DNA from 2 places in the Nocardioides renjunii genome. Region 2 is predicted to be linked to the other one. Evidence: predicted binding sites of a transcription regulator. Region 2 holds the regulator's gene; the other holds the start of a gene.
The links. The regulator LexA, encoded in region 2, represses DNA repair genes until DNA is damaged. The targets are predictions, from matches to a motif close to TCGAACANNTGTTCGA.
Positions count from the first base shown of each region.

Region 1: SHK17_RS06345 (DUF222 domain-containing protein) is a predicted target of LexA. The motif match lies at 2,198-2,213, and genes of this name have one in related genera.

Region 1 is NZ_CP141058.1:1,332,688-1,340,112, forward strand. It holds gene SHK17_RS06330 (DEAD/DEAH box helicase) at 1-496, shown strand, start outside; gene SHK17_RS06335 (DUF5709 domain-containing protein) at 558-1,028, shown strand; gene SHK17_RS06340 (alpha/beta fold hydrolase) at 1,370-2,173, shown strand; gene SHK17_RS06345 (DUF222 domain-containing protein) at 2,423-3,625, shown strand; gene SHK17_RS06350 (hypothetical protein) at 3,532-4,758, opposite strand; gene SHK17_RS06355 (aminoglycoside phosphotransferase family protein) at 5,108-5,890, shown strand; gene SHK17_RS06360 (hypothetical protein) at 5,905-6,153, opposite strand; gene SHK17_RS06365 (class I SAM-dependent methyltransferase) at 6,357-7,175, shown strand; gene SHK17_RS06370 (hypothetical protein) at 7,212-7,425, opposite strand, start outside.
Region 2 is NZ_CP141058.1:3,650,392-3,657,816, reverse strand. It holds gene SHK17_RS17535 (M14 family zinc carboxypeptidase) at 1-4, opposite strand, end outside; gene secD (protein translocase subunit SecD) at 195-2,480, shown strand; gene SHK17_RS17525 (hypothetical protein) at 2,619-2,750, shown strand; gene SHK17_RS17520 (ATP-dependent DNA helicase) at 2,819-4,825, shown strand; gene SHK17_RS17515 (sulfotransferase family 2 domain-containing protein) at 5,007-5,738, opposite strand; gene lexA (transcriptional repressor LexA) at 5,776-6,498, opposite strand; gene SHK17_RS17505 (LysM peptidoglycan-binding domain-containing protein) at 6,830-7,183, shown strand.

The sequences.
Region 1 (7,425 bases), 2.1 Mb from region 2:
CGTCGGCAAGGTCGTCTTCTTCGCCCGCCACGTCGACGTCATGGACATCGCCGAGGAGACCTTCACCCGGCGCGGGCTCAAGCACGCCTCGATCCGCGGGGACCAGACCCCGAAGGCGCGCGAGCGGGCCATCGAGGCGTTCGTCAACGACCCCGACGTGCAGGTGATCGTCTGCTCGCTGGCCGCGGCCGGCGTCGGCGTCAACCTGCAGGTGGCGTCCAACGTGGTGCTGTCCGAGCTGTCGTGGACCGACGCCGAGCAGACGCAGGCGATCGACCGCGTGCACCGGATCGGGCAGAGCGACCCCGTCACCGCGTGGCGGATCATCGCCGCGCAGACCATCGACACGCGGATCGCCGAGCTGATCGACTCCAAGGCCGGCCTCGCCGCCCGGGCGCTCGACGGCTCTGACGAGGAGGTCACGTCCTCGGCCAACATCCAGACCGAGGCCCTGGTGACGCTGCTGACCGAGGCGCTGGAGCGCGAGCTCGGCTGACGGGGGCACGCGGCTTGTCCCGCGCCTTGTCCCGCGCTGGTCGGTCGGACAGGGTGGGGGCATGACTGAGGACCGCGAGACCTACGGCGACCTGTCGATCGACGACGAGGACCAGCTCCAGTCCGGGGACACCCTGGACGACACGGACGTCGACGACGTGCTCGACCGGGGCTACTCGCCCCCCGACCGCGCGCCGAAGGGCTACGACGACTACCCCACCGAGGCCGAGCGCCTCCGGGGCGAGTCGCTCGACGAGAAGCTCGCCGAGGAGGAGCCCGACATCGACCCCTACGCCGAGGACGACGCGGACGACGACCACGAGGACGAGAACGCCCTCGACGAGCAGCTCGGCCTCGACGAGGCCGACGAGCGCACGGGGCGGCTCGTCCAGCCCGACGAGGGCCTCGGCCTGGACGTCGACAACCAGGAGCGCGCCCGCGACGTCGGCATCGACGGCGCCGGTGCGTCCGCCGAGGAGGCCGCGATGCACATCACCCGCGAGCCCGAGCCGCCGGAGGGCGACGAGTACTGATCGGCGTCAGCTCGCGCGGCCGCCATCAGCCCGCCCAGTGCCGTGAGGGCCACGAACCGGGGGGCGTCGCGATGCCGGGCGGCTGGGCGACGAGCGAGACGCTCAGCACCCTCGGGCTCGGCGGCGCCGACCAGGTGCTCGACCAGCGAGCCCATGGCCCACGTGGCCGGCTCTTCGCCGGGCCCTCGCACCACCACGCCGTGGCCCTTGCGCGGGCTGGACGCCGGCGACGTACGCCGATCGGCTCGCGGACCTGTGGACCCGGCTGCTGCTGGCGGACCCGCTCGGCCGGGGCTGACCACTCCTAGGGTGGGAGGCACCCGACGAGAGGACACACCACCATGGCGCACGTGACGTCAGCGGACGGCACACCCATCGGCTACGACCTGCTCGGCGACGAGGAACCCGTGGTGGTCCTGGTCAGCGGCGGGCTGGACGACGGATCCGAGAGCCGTCCCCTCGGCGAGCACCTGGCGGACGCGTTCACCGTGGTCGCCTACCGGCGGCGCGGGCGGGGCGACAGCGGGGACACCCAGCCCTACGCGGTGGAGCGTGAGGTCGAGGACCTCGCGGCTGTCATCGACGCCACCGGCGGGCGGGCGCACCTCTTCGGTGCGTCGTCGGGTGGCGCCCTCGCGCTGTCGGCTGCCGCGGCCGGGCTGCCGGTCGACCGGATCGCCGTCCACGAGGTCCCCTACCAGCTCGACGAGGAGATGCTCGGCGCCTGGCGCGCCTACCGGGCGGACCTGGCCGCTGCGCTCGGTGCCGACGACCCCGACCAGGCGCTGCGTCTGTTTATGCACCTGGCCGGCTCCGCCGACGCGGACATCGCCGCTGCCGAGGCCGCGCCGGTGTGGCCAGCGCTGCGCGCGCTTGCGCCGACGCTCGCCTACGACGCCGCCTGCCTCGGTGACGGAGCGCCGCCCGCCGACCTGCTCGCGGCCGTGGCACAACCCGTCCTGCTGACCACTGGCGCCACGACCGACCCCCACTCCGCCGGCCTGCCCGTCGACTACTTCGGCGCCGCCGCCGACGCCGCGGCGGCCCACCTCCGCGATGCGCGACGGACCACGCTCGAGGTGGCCGGACACGTCGCCGACCCCGCCCTGCTGGCGCCGGTCCTGGCGGAGTTCTTCCACGGCTGAGGCGCAGCGACCTTGCACCTGTTTTCGAACAGGTGTACGATAGTGCGTAGCACGCCGGTCCACCACGAATCCATCGTCTGAGGTGACGAGGATCCCGGGATCGGGACAGTCACCCATAGAACCCGTCGTGGTGCTGACGGGACGCCTCTGGCTCACCCGGTGACGACCTGGCAACGGCGCCGCCAGTCATGCCTCACCGCTCCGCCCCGGACCAGGGCGGTGTCCCGTGAGCGTGCCAGGAGGTGGCCAGTGCATCCGATCATCGCGTGTGCCGCCGACCTCGGGGCCGCTCTGAAGGCGGTGGCGTCGGTCGAGCCGGCGTTCATGGTGACGGCGGACAAGCAGTCCGCGCTCCTCGCGCTGACGGAGGTGCGGTCACAGCTCGACGCGGTGACGGCTCGGGCCCTCGCGGCCTCCGACGACGTGGGCGAGACCCACGGGCTGCGCGACGCCGCCGCCTGGTTGGCGGTGCAGACCCGCACGACCCGGCGAGACGCCCAGCGTGACCTGTCCCTGGGCCGGGCCCTCGAGCAGCACCCGTGCGTCTCGGACGGGCTGACCTCCGGCGGGCTGCGCTCGGAGCAGGCGCGCGTGATCGCTGAGGCGGTCGACGCCCTCCCGCCTCGGGTCGACGCCGACGTGCGCGGCCTCGCCGAGGAGACGCTCCTGCGGCTCGCCGCCCGACACGACGCCCGTGAGCTGCGGCAGATCGGCAAGCGGATCCTGGACGTCGTCGCGCCCGAGGTGGGGGAGTCCCACGAGGAGGCCGTGCTGGCGGCGGAGGAGTCCCGAGCCGCTGCGGGGGTCGAGCTCACGCTGCGCGACGACGGAGAGGGCCGCTGCCACGGCCGGTTCACCGTGCCGTCCCACGTGGGAGCCGTCCTCGAGCGCCACCTCCTGGCGCTCGCGAACCCGGCCCGGCACCTCGAGTCCGAGCTGCGCGACGAGTCCGGAGGCTTCACGCCGCTCCGTCGACGCCTGGGCGAGGCGTTCGTCGAGTACGTCGAGCGCTTCCCCGTCGAGGCCACGCCACAGACGGCGGGAGTCAACGCCACCGTCGTGGTGACCATGACCCTGGAGCAGCTGATGGCGGAGCAGGCCACGGCACTGCTCGACGACGGCTCGCGGATGTCGGCCGGGCAGGCACGCCGGCTGGCGTGCGAGGCCGGGATCATCCCGGTGGTGCTCGGCACGGCGTCCCGACCGCTCGACCTCGGGCGCACGGCACGGTTGTTCACCAGGGCCCAGCGCATCGCCCTCGGCCTGCGCGATGGCGGCTGCACCGCGAGGGGCTGCGCGACTCCGGTTGAGTCCTCCCCCTGTTTCTCGCGCCGCGCTGGCAGTGGTCGACGGGGTGATCAGCCGCCCGTGACGGGCTCTCCCGAGTCCCACACGTTGCCACGCCACTCGTTCCCGGCGGCCGACGTCTGGAAGGCCGTCGCCGGTCCGTAGACGCCGCACCGGCGGTTGGGACCGCGCTCGAAGACGTTGCCGATGAAGCGGATCTGCGTTGCGACCGGGTAGGGCTTGCTCGGGGAGTAGCCGCCGTACGCGCAGTAGGAGATCGACGAGTTGTTGGCCTTCAGCAGGTTGTTCTCGACGAGCACGTCCCGCACAGGCCCGAAGTCGCCGAAGAGGGAGACGTTCGCCGTGCACCCACCGTCGGTCGAGTTGAGGATCGAGTCGCAGTGCAAGGTGTTGTGCCGCAGCACCATTCCGTCACCGCCATTGGTGAGGAAGGCGTTCGAGTGGACGCTGCCGCCGGCAGGGTTGTACTGGGCGTGGAGCCACGAATCGACGATGGTGCAGTTGTCCATGCAGTGCACGGAGTGCTGACCGCCCGTCACCTCGACCCGGGTGGCGGTGATGTTGGAGCCCCACAGTGCACCGTCCGACCAGCCTCCGGCGACGACGTCGCTGTCGCGGATGTCGAGGCGCTGGTCACGCGCGGTCACCTCGACACGAGGCACGCGGCTGTTGCGGATGGTGAGCGAGAACGGGTGGTAGGCGACCAGCTCGTTGCACGTCGCGCGGACGTCCTTGCCGTCGATGACAGCGGACGAGCCGTGGGACTCACGGAAGATGCACGGCCCGGTGTACCGCTCGAGGGCGACCCCAGCGGGGACTCCCGTGCTTGCGGCGTCCGGGAAGCCCGTGGGCGTGGGCGTCGGCGTCGGCGTGGGCGTCGGGGTCGGTTCCGGGGTGGGTGTCGGTTCCGGGGTGGGTGTCGGGGTCGGGGTGGGTTCCGGTGTCGGAGTCGGGGTCGCAGTGGGTTCCGGTGTCGGGGTCGGGGTCGGGGTCGGGGTCGGCGTTGGGGTGGGGGTGGGTTCCGGAGTCGGGGTGGGGGTCGGCGTGGGCGCAGGAGTGCCCTCGGACGCGTCATGGTTCGCCAGGAGTGCCTCGATCCGGTCGAAGCGACAGCTGTCGTAGGCGTACAGGGCTTCCACGGTGATCGGGGGCGTTGGTTCTGCGCACGTGGGGACGGGCGCCGCATCGGGCGCTGCGGCGTACCCGACCGCGGCGAAGAGGGTGGCGATGGTGCCCAGCGCGAGGCCGGCAGGGCCGAAGCGCCTGAGTGGGGACATGGGAAGCTCCTTGCGGGGGTGGGGTCGCGCACGTCTCGACGAGTGCCGCACGGCACTCATCGAGGCAGGGGTCGTCGCCGTCGTCGCGGCGGTGCCGCGGATGGCGGTGTGTGGTCCACGTCGGTGCTCAGCCGGCTCCGACCCACCTCACGGCGGAGGGATCACGTGACGGTACCCCGCAGCCGGGCCGCTCTTGCACCCCTCAGCCGTAGCGAGCATCGATCTACCCACAATGTGCTCTCGAGCGGTGTCCCCGTGGACACCGCACCGTGCGCATCCGCCGATGAGCAGGCGAGGGGCTCCGCGAAACTCGCTGGTGGCCCGCCGCGGATCGTGTGAACGTGCCGTCATGGCCGACGACGACGTACGGAGCAGAGCGGCGGAGGTGAACGAGCAGCTCCGCGCCGTCGAGGTGACGGCTGAGACGGTCACTCGACCTGCCGGTCCGCACACGCGGACCGTGCACTCGTTCCTGCGGCACCTTCGGGAGAACGGTCTGGACTGCGTTCCCGAGCCCGTGTCGCTCGACGACGAGACCGAGACGCTTCGACTCATCGAGGGCGACAGCGGTGGTGACGGATGGAGGAACCAGCACGACGAGGATGGGCTGCGCTCGGCAGCGCGCTTGCTGCGGCGCATCCACGACGCCTCTGCTGACTGGGCTCCACCCCCTGACGCCGTCTTCGCTGCTCCGATGGCCGATGGCGGCGACGTCTTCGTCCATGGCGATCCCGGACCCTGGAACTTCGTCTGGCGCGACCGGGAGGCTGTCGCGCTGATCGACTGGGACTTCCTCCATCGAGCGCCCAGGCTCGACGACGTGGCGTACGCCCTCCGGTGGTTCGCACCGGCACGAGACGACGAGTCGACGCTCGAGTGGCACCACTTCCCACATGTCCCCGACCGGCGCGCGCGCATCGAGGCCTTCCTGGACGCGTACGGCATCCCGGCCGACTTCGACGTCGCCGACGCCGTTGTCCGACGCATCCACGCCACCCTCAACCACCTCCGTTTCCTCGCCGGACAAGGGCAGGAACCGCAGAGGACGTGGGTCGCTGAGGGCAGCGTCGAGAGGCAGGAGTTGGCAGAGATCGCCTGGATCGAGGAGAACAGGGCGTTGCTGTCCCGTTGACCGCCGCGGTGCGCTCAGCGACCAGCTCGCGACCCATCAGCCGAGGACCGCGCGGTCATGGCACACGTCTGGGCCAGGCCCAGCGCCCAGCACGTCGGACACCCGCGCAGCAGCACCGCGGCCGGCACGATGAGCAGCAGCGCGAGCGGTCCGAGCCACGGGATCAGCACGAAGGCCGCCACCATCATGGGGAGCCCCAACGCGCCCCGGACGAGATGCCGAGGAACGCTCCGGCTGGCGAACATCGTGTCGGGCTGGCTCATGCCGTGGGTTCGCGGCCGGCGCGGCGAACGGATGGGTCACCGAGGACAGCACGGCTGCCCCCGGCCCAACGGCTGGTTCGCCCACGACCCCAACGACCCCGAGCGCCGCGACGACCCGGGCCGACGGCCACCGCCTCCGTAGCGGACCCGGCATCCCGGCAGGCGCGCTCGACGGCGAGCCGCCGTGCTGTCAGGCTCGTGGGATGGACGACGGCGAGCGCGAGAAGGCACGGATCGCGGGGGTCTTCGACCGCGCCTCGGCGACCTACGACCAGCTGGGCATCGAGTTCTTCGGGACGGCGGCCGCCGAGCTCGTCCGTCGTACTGACCCGCGGCCGGGTGAGTCGGTGCTCGAGCTCGGCAGCGGTCGCGGAGCGTCGGTGCTGCCCGCCGCCGAGGCGGTCGGGCCCCGCGGTCGCGTGGTCGCGACCGACCTGGCTCCCGGGATGCTGGCGGGGCTGCGCGCGCTGACCGCGGACGTGCCGTGGGTGCAGGTGGCCGAGGGCGATGCCGAGCACCCACCCGAGGGACCGTGGGACGTCGTGCAGGCAGGGCTCGTGCTCTTCTTCCTGCCCGACCTCCACGGCACGCTCGACCGCGTGCGTGACGTGCTCGCGCCTGCGGGACGCCTGGGCTTCACCTGGTTCGGCGAGAGCGACGACTCCTGGCAGGAGCTGACCCGGCAGCTGCGGGAGCTGGCGCCCGAACCGGCCGGCCCCGACCCCGCTGACGAGGACCGCGGGCCGTTCTCCTCGGTGGCGACGATGCACGACGTCCTGTCCGACCACGGCTTCCTGGACCCCACGACCAGCACCATCCGGGTGCAGGTCGAGTTCTCGGATGCGGACCAGTGGTGGGCGTGGATCTGGTCGGCCGGGCTGCGGGTGATGGTCGAGCGGCTCGAGGCCCACGGCGTCCTCGACCGGGCGCGGGCCGTGGCCGCCCCCGAGCTCGAGCGGCGAGCGATCGCAGGGACCTTGTCGTGGTGGACCGACATCCGGTGCACGCTGGCCCACCGCTGACCGCTCGGGCCCGTGCGGTGACGCACGACCGATCCGTCAGCGCCGGCGGAACCACCCTCGGCGCTGCGGTTCCTCCACCGGCAGCTCCTCCTCGTCCGGACTCCCGAACGGCTCGAGCGAGCCGTCCCACCCGTTGACGTCCGACTGGGTGAGACCACCGTCGGCGTAGGTGTAGCGCCACTGCGAGCCGTCCTCGCCGGTGATGAGCACGGTGCCCTGGGTGACCCACCTGGCCAGCTCGGCGTAGAAC
Region 2 (7,425 bases):
ACATGTGCCCTCCCGAGAGCGCGGCCGGGGGTCGGTCGCAGTGCCGCCCACACAACACCCGCCGCCGCCCGGTGTCGAGAGTCCCGGGAGAGGGATTGCTCAAGGAACGGGGCGGAACCTTCGGGCGCGGCCACCCGTTGACGTACTCGTGCCCGGATTCGGGTGATCAACGCTCGTGGTGGAGGATGACGCGCATGTCACGTGGTGTCTGGGTCCGTTTCATCCTCGTGCTCGGCCTCCTGGCCGGGTGCGCGCTGCTTGCGATCAACGTCAAGCCCAACCTCGGCCTCGACCTCCGGGGCGGCGCGCAGTTCGTCTTCGAGGCAGAGGGCACCGAGCAGACCCCCGCCACCGCAGAGAACGTCGACAAGACCCTGCAGGTGCTCCGCGGCCGCGTCGACGCCCTCGGTGTCGCCGAGTCGACGCTCGTGCGCCAGGGCGAGAACCGCATCCTCGTCGAGCTCCCCGGCGTCACGAACGACGAGGAGGCGCAGGAGGCCGAGGACCGGATCGGCACCACCGCCAAGCTGACGATCCACGAGGTCATCGCCACCGCCGAGCCCGACGCCGAGCCGAGCAAGAACAAGAACCTCGTTCTCCCCTCCGACCAGGGCGACACCCTCGAGGTCGGTCCCACGGTCATCCAGGGCGAGGAGATCACCGGCGCGAGCGCGGTGCAGCGCGAGCAGAGCGTCGACTGGGTCGTCGCGATCGACTTCGACGGCAAGGGTGGCGACACCTGGGCCGACATCACCGGGACGGCCGCCTGCAACCCGTCCGGCGACCCCAAGCGCCGCATCGCGATCGTGCTCGATGGCGAGATCATCTCCTCGCCCGAGGTCAACACCGGCGTCGGCTGCGACGTCGGCATCCGTGGCGGCTCCACCGACATCACCGGCAGCTACACGCCCACCGAGGCCAAGGACCTCGCCGCCCTCATCCAGGGCGGCGCGCTGCCGCTCGAGCTGACCGCCATCTCCGACCGACTCGTCGGCCCCTCGCTCGGTGAGGAGGCGATCGACGCCTCGATCGAGGCCGGCATCATCGGCCTGCTGCTCACCGGCCTCTTCATCGTGGTCGTCTACCGCCTCGTCGGCCTGATGGCGACCATCGCGCTGGGGTCGTACGCCCTGCTCGCCTACGCCATGCTCGTCGGGCTCGGGTCCACGCTGACGCTGCCCGGCCTCGCCGGATTCGTGCTCGCCATCGGCATGGCGATCGACGCCAACGTCCTCGTCTTCGAGCGAGCCCGGGAGGAGTACGCCGCGTACCCCTCCGCGGGCCTGCGTCGGGCACTGGCGGTCGGCTTCAACAAGGCGTGGACCGCGATCATCGACTCCAACGTCACGACGCTCCTCGCGGCCGGCCTCCTGTTCTTCCTCGGCTCCGGCCCGATCAAGGGCTTCGGTGTCACGCTGTCCATCGGTGTCGTCGCGTCCATGGTCTCCGCGCTGATCATCGCCCGGGTCCTCTGCGACCTGGCCGTGGCCAACAAGCCGGTCAACCGCAAGCCGGCCATCAGCGGCCTCGGCGACATCGGCAAGGTGCGCACCTGGCTGGACCGCAAGGACCCCGACATCATGAGCAGCCGCCGGACCTGGCTCGGCGTGTCGGCGGTCGCGCTGGTCATCGCGGTGACCGGCATCGCGACCCAGGGCCTCAACCTCGGCGTGGAGTTCACCGGCGGGCGCCAGCTCGACTACTCCGTCAGCGAGTCGGTCACCATCGAGCAGGCCCGCACGGCCGTGGCCGACGCCGGCTTCCCCGAGGCCGTCGTGCAGACCGCCGACACCGCCGACTTCACCGTCCGCACCGGGGAGATCTCCAACGAGGAGGAGCAGCGGATCGAGGACGAGCTGGCAGCGGTCGGCGGCGAGGTCACCAAGGTCGACGACCAGCAGATCGGCGCCTCGCTCGGTGAGGAGCTGCGCAACAACGCCCTCATCGCGTTCGGGGTGGCGTTCCTGGCCCAGCTGCTCTACCTCGCCATCCGCTTCAAGTGGACCTTCGGCGTCTCCGCCGTGGTCGCCATGGCGCACGACGTCGTGCTGGTGGTCGGCCTCTTCGCCTGGCTGCACAAGCCGATCGACGGCATCTTCCTGGCGGCGGCGATGACCATCGTCGGTCTGTCGGTCAACGACACCGTCGTCGTCTTCGACCGCGTCCGCGAACGCTGGTACGGCTCCAAGCCGGAGGACGACTTCCGCACGCTCGCCAACAAGGCGGCCGTCGAGACCATCCCCCGCACGGTCAACACCGGTCTCGGCTCGATGTTCATCCTCGCCGCGCTCGCCGTCCTCGGCGGCGACTCGCTGCAGGACTTCGCCATCGCGCTGCTCGTCGGGCTCATCGTCGGTACGTACTCCTCGATCTTCATGGCCACCCCGCTCCTCACCTACATGCAGGAGAAGTGGCCGCTCAGCCGGGTGAAGAAGGAGAAGGTCGAGCGGACGCCGGAGGACTCGGGCGCCGTCGTCTGACGCGCTCGTCCTGCGTGTGCCCCCTTCGGTTTCCCCGCATATGCGGGGAAACCCGAACTTCTGCAGGCGTGCACGCCCCCAGAAGTTCGAGACTCGCTGGGGAGGTCCGACCTTGCCGGGGCGGCGTAGGCTCGTCCCATGTTCTGGCTCCTGGTCATCATCGTCCTGGGCGTGATCGCCTACCGCTACCGGGTCAAGATCATGGCCAAGGTCCTCGGCCAGCCCGAGAGCCGCATCCAGCGGCAGATCGGCCGCAAGAAGGACTACTGACGCCCACCCGGCGGCGCGTTGTGGATGACGTACGCCGCCCTGTCGGCGCCGCCGCGTAGGGTTCTCTGGTGCCCGAGACCGCCACTCCCACCGCGCCCGCCGGCACGCCCGTCACGGCGGTCCTGTCGGCCGCGGTCACGGCCCTCGGCGGACAGCAGCGCGACGGCCAGGTCGAGATGGCGAGCGAGGTCGCCGACGCCATGCGCGACGGTCGGCACCTGCTCGTCCAGGCCGGCACCGGCACCGGCAAGTCACTCGGCTACCTCGTGCCGGCGATGCTCCACGACAAGCGCGTCGTGGTCGCCACCGCGACCCTCGCCCTCCAGCACCAGCTCGTCGAGCGCGACCTCCCGCGCCTGGTCGAGGCGGTCAAGGACGTGCCGGGGGTCGACACGTCGTACGCCGTGCTCAAGGGCCGCTCCAACTACGCCTGCCTCCACCGGATCCGCGCCGGGGTGCCCGACGACCAGGGCGCCCTCGTCGACATGCCCGTCGGCTCGATGGCCGAGAAGGTCCTCGAGCTGCGCGCCTGGGCGGAGGAGGAGACCGAGGACGGCGGCACCGGCGAGCGCGACAACGCGCCCCGCCACACCGACCGCGAGTGGCGCCAGGTCTCGGTCAACCACCGCGAGTGCCTCGGCGCCGCGAAGTGCCCCTTCGGCCAGGAGTGCTTCGCCGAGCTCGCCCGTGAGAAGGCGCAGCGCAGCCACCTGATCGTCACCAACCACTCCCTCCTCGCGATCGACGCGATCGAGGACGTGCCGATGATCCCCGACTACGACACGGTCGTCATCGACGAGGCCCACGAGCTCACCGCGCGCGTCACCCAGGCCGCCACCGACGAGCTCAGCGTCTCCGACATCGAGCGGGCCGCCCGCCGCGCGAGCCGCTGGACCGAGTCCGCCGCCGGCGACCCGGCCGGCGACCTCGAGGACGCCGCCGCCCAGCTCGCTGAGGCGTTCGAGGCCACCCCGCCCGGCCGCATCGACCACGTCTCCACCCAGCTCGCCGACGCCCTCGTGCTGGTGCGCGACGCCGCGCGCGGCGTGCTGTCGGCCTTCCCGCGCGAGTCCGGCGGGGAGGGCGAGGGCGATGCCGGCCGGACCCAGGCCAAGGGCATGGTGCAGGAGGTCTTCGTCAACGCCGAGCGGATGGCCGCCGGCTCCCAGGCCGACGTGCTCTGGCTCGGCGAGGCCCGCGACCGGTTCCCGGCCCGCCTCCACGTCGCACCGCTGCAGGTGTGGGGCCCGATGCGCGACAAGCTCCTCACCGACAAGACCGTCGTCTTCACCAGCGCGACGCTCATGCTCGGCGGCGAGTTCGGCGCGGTCGCCACCTCGCTCGGCCTCAAGCCCACCGAGCGCGTCGGCTCGCAGATCGCCACCACCGACGACGAGACGGCGCTGCCGTGGAAGGGCATCGACGTCGGCTCGCCCTTCGACTACGGCCAGCAGTCCATCCTCTACGTCGCCCGCCACCTGCCGCAGCCCGGCCGCGACGGCCTCGGTCCCGCGCAGCTCGACGAGATCTGCGACCTCGTCGACGCCGCCGACGGCCGCACCCTCGGCCTCTTCTCCTCGCGCCGCGCCGCCGAGACCGCGGCCGAGGCGGTGCGTGCCCGGCTGCCCCACCTCACCACGCTCGCGCAGGGCGACGCCCAGCTGCCGGAGCTCGCCAACCAGTTCGTCGAGGACCCGCACACCTGCCTGTTCGGCACCCTGTCGCTGTGGCAGGGCCTCGACGTCCCCGGCGACACCTGCCAGCTCGTGATCATCGACCGGATCCCGTTCCCGCGTCCCGACGACCCGCTGATGTCGGCGCGGCAGAAGGCCGCGGACCAGGCCGGCGGCAACGGCTTCATGCAGGTCGCCGCCACCCACGCCGCGCTCCTGCTTGCCCAAGGCGCTGGGCGGCTGATCCGCACCACGACCGACCGCGGCATCGTCGCCGTCCTCGACCCCCGCCTCGAGACCGCGCGCTACGGCCGGTTCCTCAAGGCGTCGCTCCCGCCGATGTGGTCGACGACCGACCCCGGCCTCGTCCGCCAGGCGCTCAAGCGGCTCGGCCAGTCCTGATCGTCGCGCTCGTGTGATCGGCGGCCGTGCGCGGGCGGCGTACGTCATGGCCCGCGGCGGCCTACGTCATGGCGCGGGGTCGCTCCGGCCGCCGTCGCCCATGACGTACGCCGACAGCGTCATGGCGTGCGGTCACCGGGACGACCAGCGGCCATGACGTCCGGCCGTGACGGCGTACGGATCAAGCCGGCTCGTAGCCGAACACCTGGTAGTCCCGGCGGTACAACCGCGCCACCAGCTCGCGCAGCTCGGCGGACGCCTGCCGGTCCCGCCCGCCGGGCGCCGTCTGGTTCTGCGGCCGGGTCGGTACGGCGGGCGCACCGATGCGCTCGCACACCTCGGCGAAGTCCCGGTCGAACGTCTCGAGGCGGCCGACGAAGTCCACCCGGTTGAGGTCGATCATCCGGCTCTGCAGCGTCAGGTGCTGGTCGGTCCCCGGCACCGCTGACAGGTCCTGCGCGGCGGTCCAGCGGGCGAACTCCTCGACCGTCTGCATCCGCTCGTGCGTCGCGGGGTCGAAGTCGTAGTAGTTGTGGTCGACGACCTTGTCGTGCCACGCGGAGACGAAGCGGTCGAGCGGGTCGCGCACGAACGCGAAGGCGAGGTAGTCGGCGAACGCGGCCAGCGGGTAGTGCACCCGCATCGCGTGGTCGACGTCGAGGGCCACGCCGTGCGCCTCGCAATGGTGCCGGATCGTGCGGGTCGCCACCTTGGCGACGCGGTACCAGACGAACCGGTGGCTGTGGCTGATGGTCAAGTTGTACGCCAGCGGGCTGAGCCAGCCGGACTGCTCGCCCGCGGTGGCGAGCCGGGCGAGCTCCGCCTCGCCGGCCGGGGTCAGCCGGCGCCGGTTGCCCGGGCGCGTCCGGAACAGCCCGGCGTCCGGGATGGCGTCAGGACCGGTGGGCGACATCGGCGCGAGGCTACACGGCCCCGCGCGCGACGTACGGTCAGAGGCTGCGGAGCACCGCGGTGACGACACCGAGGATGGTGGCGTTGTCACCGGGGATCGGGTCGTAGGCGTTGTTGTGGGGGAGGAGCCACACGTGGCCGTCCTTGCGCTGGAACGTCTTCACGGTGGCCTCGCCGTCGATCATCGCGGCGACGATCTGGCCGTTGGTCGCGGTCTGCTCCTGGCGGATGACGACGTAGTCGCCGTTGCAGATCGCGGCGTCGACCATCGAGTCACCGGAGACCTCGAGCAGGAAGAGCGTGCCGTCGCCGACGAGCTGCTTGGGCAGCGGGAAGACGTCGGTGACCTGCTCCTCGGCGAGGATCGGGCCACCGGCGGCGATGCGGCCGACGACCGGGATGTTGACGGCGGTCGGGGCGAGGTCGCCGATGCCGGTCTCGTCGACGCTCGACTCCTCGCCGCTGGAGATCGAGCGACGCGCGGCCATCACCTCGGGCAGGAAGACCTCGAGGGCGCGCGGCCGGTTGGGGTCGCGCTTGAGGAAGCCCTTGCCCTCGAGGACGCGCAGCTGGTGGGCGACGCTCGAGGACGACGTGAGACCCACTGCCTGGCCGATCTCGCGCATGCTCGGCGGGTAGCCCTTGGTCTCGATCGAGTCCTTGATGGTGGCGAGCACGCGCTGCTGACGCGGGGTCAGTCCGGTGGCGTCGGGAGGTCCGTCGGGCATCTCGACGACGTTGTGGTCCTCGTTCTTGGCCATCTCGGTCAGGTCCTCCCGGGCGTGGTGGCCACCTCACGGACGACCGGGATCGGTCGGAGGTGGCGGGTGCTGACACCGTAGACCTCCCGGGCCGGCGGGATCAAACACCTGTTCGAACTCCGCGTGTCGCTCTCACGCAGGGCGGTCGAGGGGGTTGTCCCGAACGATTGTTCGAACAGGTCCTTGAATTGTTCGAACACGTGCTCTAACGTCGTACACATGTTCGATCGAACGTCTGATCGACACCCGGTGGCCCAGGCCGCTGTCGGTGGCTCCGACTAGACATTCCTTCGACACCCACGACCGGCTGATTCTTCCCCAGGAGGCCACCATGAGCACCCTCAGCCTTGCCCCCGTTTTCGCCGCAGCCCCGACCCGCACCCGCTCGACCGTGCGGTTGTCGCGGCGCGGCCGGCTGGTGGTCTTCCTGACCTCGCTGTTCCTCGTCCTCGCCGTCGCCTTCGTGCTCGCCGGCGGTGCCGTCGGCACCGATGAGGCCGGCCAGGCGGCTCCGACCGAGATCGTCCAGGTCACCCCGGGCGACACCCTGTGGGGGATCGCCAGCGACCTCGCGACCGACGGCGACGTCCGGTCGATGATGACCGAGATCGAGCGGCTCAACGCCCTCGACTCCGCCAGCCTCTCGGCTGGCCAGAAGCTCCGCGTCCCGGTCGTCACCGACTGACGCAGAGGCCTCCACCAGCCGCTTCGACCCCGGCTGGTGGACCAAGGGGAAGGCGAGGGGCGGGCCTGGTGGCCCGCCCCTCGGCGCCATTTGCGGGCCTTGCCTTGTGGGTGGCGGCACATGGCTTCTGGCGCTCGTGGGTGGCGGCAGATCGCGCGCGATGCACGTGGGTGGCGGCACATTGCTTGCGCGGCCGTCTGTTCGATGTCGTCCGCCGCCACCCTCAGGCGTCTCTCCACAGG